DNA from 4 places in the Paenibacillus sp. B46(2026) genome. Region 2 is predicted to be linked to each of the others. Evidence: riboswitches for the same ligand, from Rfam matches in the RefSeq annotation. Region 2 holds a riboswitch; each other region holds the start of a gene.
What was found. Region 2 has a riboswitch for cyclic di-AMP ahead of AC1S8V_RS17460 (3D domain-containing protein). Riboswitches for the same ligand answer to the same signal wherever they lie in the genome.
Positions count from the first base shown of each region.

Region 1 (2,203 bases), 1.6 Mb from region 2:
AATGGATATTCATCTGCTGCATTTTCCATTTCCTCAAGGCGCTGGTCCATTATTTTGTATATCTCTTCTTTCCTTGTTTCTGTTGTGTTGGGGTTATTTAATTCCTCTGATAATTCCCTTCCTTCTTCCATCATTACCAGAATGCTATCATTGTCTAATAAATCAGTGAAAACGTATTTAGCATCTGCTTTCTTACCCAAGACTACAAGATTAGAATATTCGATACTTTTCTCATGTTCATTATGTACGTCCTCTTCATAGCCTGAGTTACCGTTCTTTTCTTCTGCTGAAATGACTTTGTCGATCTTGGTACCCCATGAAACATCTCTAAAATCTTTTTCGTTCTCACTACTGCATCCTAAACTACCTATTACTAAAATAGCAAAACTTAAAACAAACATTAACTTTTTCAATTGTTCTCCTCATCTCCTTTTATTTCCTAAAACATTTTACATTGTTTAAGAAAGCAGTTGAAGACAAAAAATGGTTAAACAAAAAAGGCATCCGGTTTATAACCGATGCCTTTTTGTATGTGAATTACATTTTACCCAACATTTTATCGTACATAAACTGTCCAGTTACCCGACGTGCTGTCACGTAACGATCATTGAAATAAGGATTGGACATCTTGGTGATGCTTACACCTTTACTGCTGGAAGCATGAGCGAATTGTCCGCCGCCGATATACACACCTGTATGTGAAATGCCTTTGCCCATCGTATTGAAGAACACCAGATCACCTGTGCGAATGTTACTTTTGGATACCGGAGTACCTGCTTTGGCTTGTTGCTGCGAAGTACGTGGCAATTCAATGCTGTATTTGTTGAAAAGATATCTCATAAACCCGGAACAGTCGAAGCCAGCCATAGTCGTGCCACCCCACTTGTAAGGTATACCAGTCATGTTGTTCACTAGAGAGTTAATACTGCTTGCCTCTGTGCTTGTTGCCCCGGATGTAAATAGTACAGCTGCTCCAAAAATGGAGATAATCAGTTTTTTCAAAATCAATGTTCTCCCTTCGATGCCTACGGAGTTAGCTAAGGGTTCGGTAGAAGGTTCCCTATATTTCCTATGTATAAGAATAATTCACCCAAAATGGTTCCCCCGTTTTCAAACATGAAACTCGGCAATGAATAATTAAGTTTTTGTAACTATTTGAAACTATATTGCATAAATGCGTAATTGTCAAACCCATTTAAAACCCTTCGTAATACCTCAATGTTAGCGGAATTACGGTTTTTATATGAAAGAAGGGATCAAGTTTGGGTATCATTCATGACAAAAACGTCATTATTGGTTCGTTAAAGGTGATTTTGGATAAATAAACAGGTTTGTCATGAGGTAAAAGGACTATTCCGTTATGTAGAATTTCAGAAATTATATTCATTAAGTTGCATATATTGACAAATATCGTTTTTTTGCATATTATCGTTGTATCCAATCCACATATTGGATGGAAATAGATTTTATTGTGTCATAAGTTCAAATAAAGGAGGTTTAGGGATTTGTATCATATGTAATGTAGAAGTGGGAGATTTATTAAAAAAACGAACATAGGAGAGTGTAATCCATTGAAAGCAAAAAAAATAGTTACTTTTGTACTGGCATGTACCATGGTGTTCTCAACAGTTGGGATGGCGGTTCTCCCTGTAGCAACGGTATCTGCTGCTGATGCATCAGGTACGACAGCAAGTATTTCCGATATTCTGAAGAACCAACTGCCAGATGGAGGTTGGAGAAAAGACTATAAACAATCGAGTGGGGAATGGGCGAAGTCTACGATCGATAACAAAGCTACATATTCAGAAATTAGAAGATTGGCGAAGGAATTCAAAAAGACTAATGATCCGCGATACTCCGCTGCTGCAATCAAAGGAATCAACTTTTTGATCAATATGCAGTATTCGAACGGCGGATGGCCTCAAGTCTACAAAAGCTCGGGATATCACAAGCACATTACTTACAATGATGATGCCATGATTAATGTAATGATCATGCTCGATGAAGTAGCGACGCGCAAAGGTGACTTCTCGTTTATCGACAGTACACTTGCTAACCGCAGTAAAAATTCAGTTGATAAAGGTGTGGAGGCGATTCTGAATACACAGGTCGTTTCAGGCGGTAAGCTGACAGCGTGGGGACAACAACATGATTCCAGTACCCTTAAACCGGCAAGCGCAAGAATCTATGAAGTACCATCGTT
Region 1 covers NZ_CM165907.1:2,279,888-2,282,090, forward strand. Annotated here, with positions in the region: gene AC1S8V_RS10520 (hypothetical protein) at 1-413, opposite strand, end outside; gene AC1S8V_RS10525 (C40 family peptidase) at 538-1,002, opposite strand; cyclic di-AMP (ydaO/yuaA leader) riboswitch at 1,008-1,139, opposite strand; gene pelA (pectate lyase) at 1,572-2,203, shown strand, end outside.
Region 1: another riboswitch for cyclic di-AMP. It lies ahead of AC1S8V_RS10525 (C40 family peptidase); the one in region 2 lies ahead of AC1S8V_RS17460 (3D domain-containing protein).

Region 2 (2,203 bases):
GTAATGAGTTCGTGACGATTATCAAGGAATCCTCCATCATCTCTGTTATCGGTATGGTGGACATTATGTATCAGGCTAGTGTGGTCAAAAACATTACGTATCAAGGGATGAGTCCGTTTCTAATTGCGGCAGCCATTTACTTTGTGTTGACGTTCATTTTGTCCAAGCTGCTGGGACGACTGGAAAGGAAGTTGAGTGCAAGTGATAGACGTTAGACAATTACACAAATCCTATGGAAACAATGATGTACTGAAGGGTGTTAATGTGACCATTGGCAAAGGCGAGGTTGTTGTTGTCATCGGTCCTTCCGGTTCAGGGAAAAGTACGTTCTTGCGTTGTCTGAACCTGCTTGAACAGCCTTCATCGGGTGAGATTGATTTTGAGGGGGTGTCGATCACAGACCCGAAGCACAACATCAATGCGACTCGTGAAAAAATGGGCATGGTGTTCCAGCATTTCAACCTGTTCCCACACAAAACGGTACAGCAAAACATCACGATTGCTCCGATTAAAGTGAAGAAACAATCCACGCAGGAAGCGGAGAAAATCGCTGCTGATCTGCTTAACACCGTGGGCTTGTACGATAAAAAAGATACATTCCCGAATCAGCTGTCCGGTGGACAGAAGCAGCGGATCGCCATTGCAAGAGCATTGGCCATGCAGCCGCATGTTATGCTGTTCGACGAGCCTACTTCGGCACTGGACCCCGAGATGGTCGGTGAAGTATTGGATGTCATGAAACGTCTTGCAGAAGGCGGGATGACCATGGTTATCGTGACGCATGAGATGGGTTTTGCACGTGAAGTGGGAGACCGGATCCTGTTCATGGATGGCGGGGTTATTGTAGAAGAGGGAACACCAGACGAAGTGTTTGGAGCACCCAAACATTCACGTACACGTGATTTTCTTGCTAAAGTACTCTAAATTAGATTATTCAAATAGTGTTACTGACTTTAAGTCGGTAACGCTATTTTTATGCGAATTAGTCACCTACAGACCGAAAAGTAACTTTTCTGTTACCTAATACAAAGGCATCGGGTCACACAACATTTCTGAATTATCCAGTATTCTTACAGATGATGATGCGCTAAAAACCATTTGGTAAGAATTACTACAAGTTCAGGTTACAAAATTGTGATATATTGAACTCTGCCGAAACTTCCGGACAGGAAGTGCGGGGGATGTAACGATGCAGATTGTGCAGGGGAAGATCGATAGCACACTGCTTGGGGTGAATTAGGGGTACATAATGTTTCAAAATGTAACGAAAAACCTATAGGGTGGGCTCCTCATCCGAATCCGACAACTAACTTCGCAGGCATAATGAGGGAGGAAGACCATGATTAACAAGAAACGTATAGCCAAAACAGCAGTAGCATTATTGACAACAGCAATGCTTATTCAAGCCGTTCCGGCTCACGCAGATTCAGTTCATGTGGCCAAAGAGGGGGATACCTTCTACACCTTATCAAAACAATATGGAGTAGCACTTAACACGTTGGTTAAAGCAAATAACGACATTTCGCCCTACAACATTTATGGTGGTTTGAAAATTACGATCCCCGGCAAAGCAAATAATGTTGCTGCTGCCGCAACGGAAAGCAAGACTCAAGCGAAGACGGTTACCACAGCAAGCTTGGACGTTAACGCAGATAACAAAGTGGTTCAAGCCTGGGGCAAAACGTTTGATTACAGTAAAGCAGTGAATGTGAAAGCAACGGCGTACTCTGCAGATCCGTCTGAAAATGGAGGATGGGGTGCTGTGGATTACTTCGGCAATGATCTTGAACTGGGTACGATTGCTGTTGATCCAAGTGTGATTCCACTTGGAACCAAAGTACTGGTCACTGGTCACAGCCATCCAGGATTGCCAAAACAGGCTTTTGTAGCCACAGCACGTGATGTGGGCGGTGCAATCAAGGGTCACCGGATTGATATCTTCATTCCTGGTAGCAAGCAGTCCGTAAGCACATTTGGTTTTCAGGATATCGAGCTCTACATTCTGAAGTAGAAAGTAAATTACATCCTAATGAATTCAAACTGGGTGTCTGCCAGTCGCTAACTTGCGATTGAACAGGCACCCTTTTAACATTTGCAATCATTTCCTAACACGGATCAAGGACATCCTAATCTTTGGCCTTCGGCAATCCCAACATTTCGTCCAAGGTGACGAGTTCATATCCGCGGTTACGCAGTTCCTCAA
Region 2 covers NZ_CM165907.1:3,921,677-3,923,879, reverse strand. Annotated here, with positions in the region: gene AC1S8V_RS17470 (ABC transporter substrate-binding protein/permease) at 1-215, shown strand, start outside; gene AC1S8V_RS17465 (amino acid ABC transporter ATP-binding protein) at 202-924, shown strand; cyclic di-AMP (ydaO/yuaA leader) riboswitch at 1,141-1,337, shown strand; gene AC1S8V_RS17460 (3D domain-containing protein) at 1,340-2,011, shown strand; gene AC1S8V_RS17455 (polysaccharide deacetylase family protein) at 2,127-2,203, opposite strand, start outside.

Region 3 (2,203 bases), 2.3 Mb from region 2:
AAGCTCACGCCATAATTCATCTGACAGAACTCGGCAATATCATCGGAAGAGCCTTTTTCCTGTGCAAACTGGTTGCTTGGAAAACCAAGGACTTCAAATGGTGCATCCTGGAACTTGTCTTGCAATTCTTGCAGACCTTTGAATTGAGGTGTAAGGCCGCATGAGCTTGCCGTATTCACAATTAGTAACACTTTGTCACGGTAGTCGGACATTTCAACTTCTTGACCGCGAAGGGTATTCACTTTGTAATCGTAGACTGTCATCTAAATCGCCTCCATTTATATCCTCTATTATATTGGTTACAATTAAATAATGCAAAACTAATGTGGTGTTAAAAGAATCAAAACAGGCAAGTTGTGCAGAATACGTGAATGAATTGCGATGTGATTTTCGTCAGAGTGAGAATTAGATAGATTTAAAGAGATGCATAGAGTATGATCTTGTTGTAAGCGTTATTATGGGTGGGTATTGGCAAAAATCTGCCGATTCGGTGATCTGTGCGGACTTTACACCGTCATGGCGCGGGTGTATGATTCATAACGTAATTTCAATTTAAACTAAATTGTACCTGAAAAACGAAACAAACGATAATATCGCTCGATCTTACCTTAAGGTATACGAACGATGTTTTAATCGCTGAGTTTCCATTCATTGATGAGTGGGAAACGGGGGAACCAACAGAATGCGCTGTCCAGGACAGTAGGCATTCATGGGGTGAATTTTCCGGTGACAGCCGGAAATAGGGCGACTCTCGCGCCCGAATCCGTCAGCTAACCTCGTAAGCGTTAAAGGGAGAGGCAACAAGCCGTACGCTGGTTCATGGCGTTTTCGCCATGAATTATTTAAGAAGCGTTCGGGAGGCCTTGGTCCCCCACGCTTCTTTTTTGTTGTCTTTTCACGCCAAGGGAGGAACGAATGATGGATACTGAGATGATCTTAGTGACTGCTCCGAATGAAGCAGGACGCAAATTTATCAAATTGCTGATGTACAAAAAAATGCCGTTTGCCGTTCTAACCAACAGTGCAGGGGAAGAGCGGAAACTCCGTAGAATCGGGGTAGAGCATGTTATTCGTATGAATACGGCTGCAGCTCAAAAATGGTTTTTGCCGCAGGGTAGCGTAGGAAACGTGTTTATTTTCGAGAACAGCCTGAATCTGACCTGTCGATATTTGCAGATCTGCCGTTCGTGGACATCGAAGTCCCTGTGCGTCATTACGGAGCAGAGTCATCCAAAGGGCATCTATCGAGGAATGGGTGCAGACCGGATTGTGTATTCACTTAATGGAGAAGTCGGCTTTCTCCTGAATGGTTAGTGCGCTAGCTTGTTAGCTTGTGATTGCTCCGGTGTAAGGGGCCTGTTATAATTGAACATATCAATAAACGGAAATTTGAGGAGACTCATGCGTGATGGTGAGTCTTCTTTTTTATGGTTTTAAAGGTAGTTCAAAAAGTCTGCTTTTGATTACGAAGGATGCCTAGCGGCATGATCAGCATCGAATATGAAATTCAGCCGAATAAGAATATGCTTACGAAGTATGTTTCCTTCGGAAACATTGTAGTTGCTCACGTAGTTTTCCCTACGCTCCGCTACTCCATTTCTAGCTTCATTCCATCTTCTCGGTACTGAAAACCAGACTTTTTGAACACGATTAGGATGAGGAATCGCCTGTGGCTTACAAGGAGGAATTGGCGTGCCGGATGTATGTGGATTAAAGTGGTTGTTTTTTGATGTTGGAGATACGTTGGTGGATGAATGGGAGCCGGTTGATGATATTATCGGACAGTTCGTCCGCGAGGCTTGTGCTTTGGGGTATCCGGTGAAGATTGAGGCGGTACGCGAACTGTTCGCGAACTGTTACCAGAAATATGAGCAATGGCCTATGAGAGTGGCGATTCGCACATTCATTGGAGACGAGAAGCACCAGAAACAGATTCAGGACAAACTGAAATTTCAAAAAGATCTTGAACATCCTTTTCCTTCAGCGGATTCGGTTCTTCAGCACTTGTCGAAGCATTATCGCATTGGCATTATTGCCAATCAAAGTCCCGGAACGGAAGAGAGACTGGAGAGCTACGGGTTGCGGAAGTATGTTGATGTTCTGGCCTGTTCCGCTGAAGAAGGGGTGTCCAAGCCAGACCCTGAGTTATACGCTGTGGCCTTGAAGCAGGCCGGTTGTGAACCAGCTGAAGCCGTCATGATCG
Region 3 covers NZ_CM165907.1:1,616,553-1,618,755, forward strand. Annotated here, with positions in the region: gene AC1S8V_RS07210 (glutathione peroxidase) at 1-263, opposite strand, end outside; cyclic di-AMP (ydaO/yuaA leader) riboswitch at 625-800, shown strand; gene AC1S8V_RS07215 (hypothetical protein) at 916-1,314, shown strand; gene AC1S8V_RS07220 (HAD family hydrolase) at 1,693-2,203, shown strand, end outside.
Region 3: another riboswitch for cyclic di-AMP. It lies ahead of AC1S8V_RS07215 (hypothetical protein); the one in region 2 lies ahead of AC1S8V_RS17460 (3D domain-containing protein).

Region 4 (2,203 bases), 190 kb from region 2:
ATAATGGCCGGCTTTCAATTTATGGATTCCTTTGAACATGGTTGAAGGTTCAGGTACATATTGAAATGTAAGATAATGATATAGTGCATTCTCATCTACTTCCCGATCAATCCTACCTGAAGCCAGTATCGATTTAATTTCAGAACCAATCATGTATCCAAAGGCGGTTTCACTGAAATATACAGGCTTTATCCCGAAATGATCCCTTGCCGCAAATAAAAGATCTTTTTTTCGATCCCATATGGTGAAACCAAACATGCCCCGTAAATAGCTGACACATTTAATTCCAACGTCTTCATAAAGCCTCAGCAGCACTTCAGTATCCGAATCTGTATAAAATGTATGACCTTTTTGGCTTAACCAATCCTTCAACTCTTTATAATTATAAATCTCCCCATTGAATACAAGCCAAATATCTTTGGTCTCATTGGTCATGGGCTGTGCCCCGTGCTCGATATCCAGTATACTTAGTCTCCTAAAACCCAGACCGATATGATCATGGATATACATCCCTTCATCATCTGGGCCACGATGAGCTATGGAGTCTGTCATATGTTGCAGAATATTTGCATCTACTGGCATACGATACTTGTTATATAAACTTACAAATCCACACATTGGGCTATTCTCCTCTAATCGATATAAGATTAGTTTAGCTTTTATGTATGTGGAATCTGTGAAAGGTTAATGTCCACATCATAAATCACAGTTTGTTAAGTTATTTACTTATTTATTGGTTTAGTTCACTGAGAATGGCTTTATCTGTTCGAGGCAAGTTGCTAAACAAAATGGAAAAACCCGTGAATTACCCACGGGCTTGTCCATTTTAATGACTATCGTCAACCATTTTAAGATAGTTCTGCTCGCTAACCACTCGACGAGCTGTAACATATTTGGTTTTATAATAACTTTCAGATAAGCTACTAATTCGAACACCCTTACTGCTTGATGAATGTGCAAATTGATTGTCACCTACATAAATACCTGCATGGGAAATGCTGCGACCATTCGTATTAAAGAAAACGAGATCCCCTGGGCGTAGTTCTTCTTTCTCTACAAACGATCCCTTTGTTGCTTGCATACTAGAAGTGCGCGGCAAATCTAGTTTAAACTTATTAAAAACATACAGGATAAAACCGGAACAATCAAAACCAGATGTTGTTGTCCCACCATAAAGGTATGGCGTTCCAACCACTTCTTTTATTTCTTCTGTTAGTTTTGCCTGACTAGCAAATGCCCCTGTTGCTGTGGAGGTAAATAAAACTGCTGCTCCAAGCACCGATAAAATAACTTTCTTCAAACTTTTGTTCCTCCCTTAGATGCCTACGGAGTTAGCTTAAGGATTCGGTTAAAGGCTCCCTATATTCTTTTCTTGCAAGAATAATTCACCCAACAAATGGTTCCCCCGTTTTCAATACGAAATTCGGCAAAAATAGTTAAATATTTGTAACCTATAGAATATTATATTGTTAAATTGTGTGGATTTAATGTGGAATTCTCGTATATCTTATACTAAAAAAGAAAAGAAACGACCGTCTCCTGCTAAACTTAGGGAGGATCGCTTCTTAGCACAAGTTCTTTTTGTATTGCCGAATTCTAGTTATAAGTTCAAGGCTCCTCTACACTATACAACCACTTATACCCTATGCCCCAAACCGTTTGAATGGGATTCTGTTCCAAGCCAGCCAACTGCAACTTCTCCCGGATATTTTTCACATGGGTGTCTACGACTCGGTTATCCCCAAAAAAGTCACTTCCCCAGAGACGTTCTATGATTTCATCTCTAGAGAAAACTCTTTGTGGATGCTCGGCCAATATAAGCAATATATCAAGTTCTTTTTGGGTCAAATCCAAATTTGTGTCAAGTACCATAACCTGTCTTCGATCTGGATAAATAATCATGTCTGTATACATGATTTTTTTACCGATTTCTTTGAGGCTTAGAGACTGTGAAGATCGTCGAATAAGCGCAAACAAGCGAGCAATGAGTTCATCTGAATTTACAGGTTTCACCATATAATCATCAGCACCGGCACCTAACCCATGTACCTTATCCTTCACATCCCCTCGAGCTGTAAGCATCAATATAGGTGTTTCACTAAACGATCTGATTTTTTCACAAAGATGCCATCCATCCATATCGGGCATCATAACGTCTAATAAAATGACATGATACGAATTTTTCTGAAGATAGGACAGTCCT
Region 4 covers NZ_CM165907.1:3,728,298-3,730,500, forward strand. Annotated here, with positions in the region: gene asnB (asparagine synthase (glutamine-hydrolyzing)) at 1-618, opposite strand, end outside; gene AC1S8V_RS16585 (C40 family peptidase) at 827-1,300, opposite strand; cyclic di-AMP (ydaO/yuaA leader) riboswitch at 1,306-1,439, opposite strand; gene AC1S8V_RS16590 (response regulator transcription factor) at 1,609-2,203, opposite strand, start outside.
Region 4: another riboswitch for cyclic di-AMP. It lies ahead of AC1S8V_RS16585 (C40 family peptidase); the one in region 2 lies ahead of AC1S8V_RS17460 (3D domain-containing protein).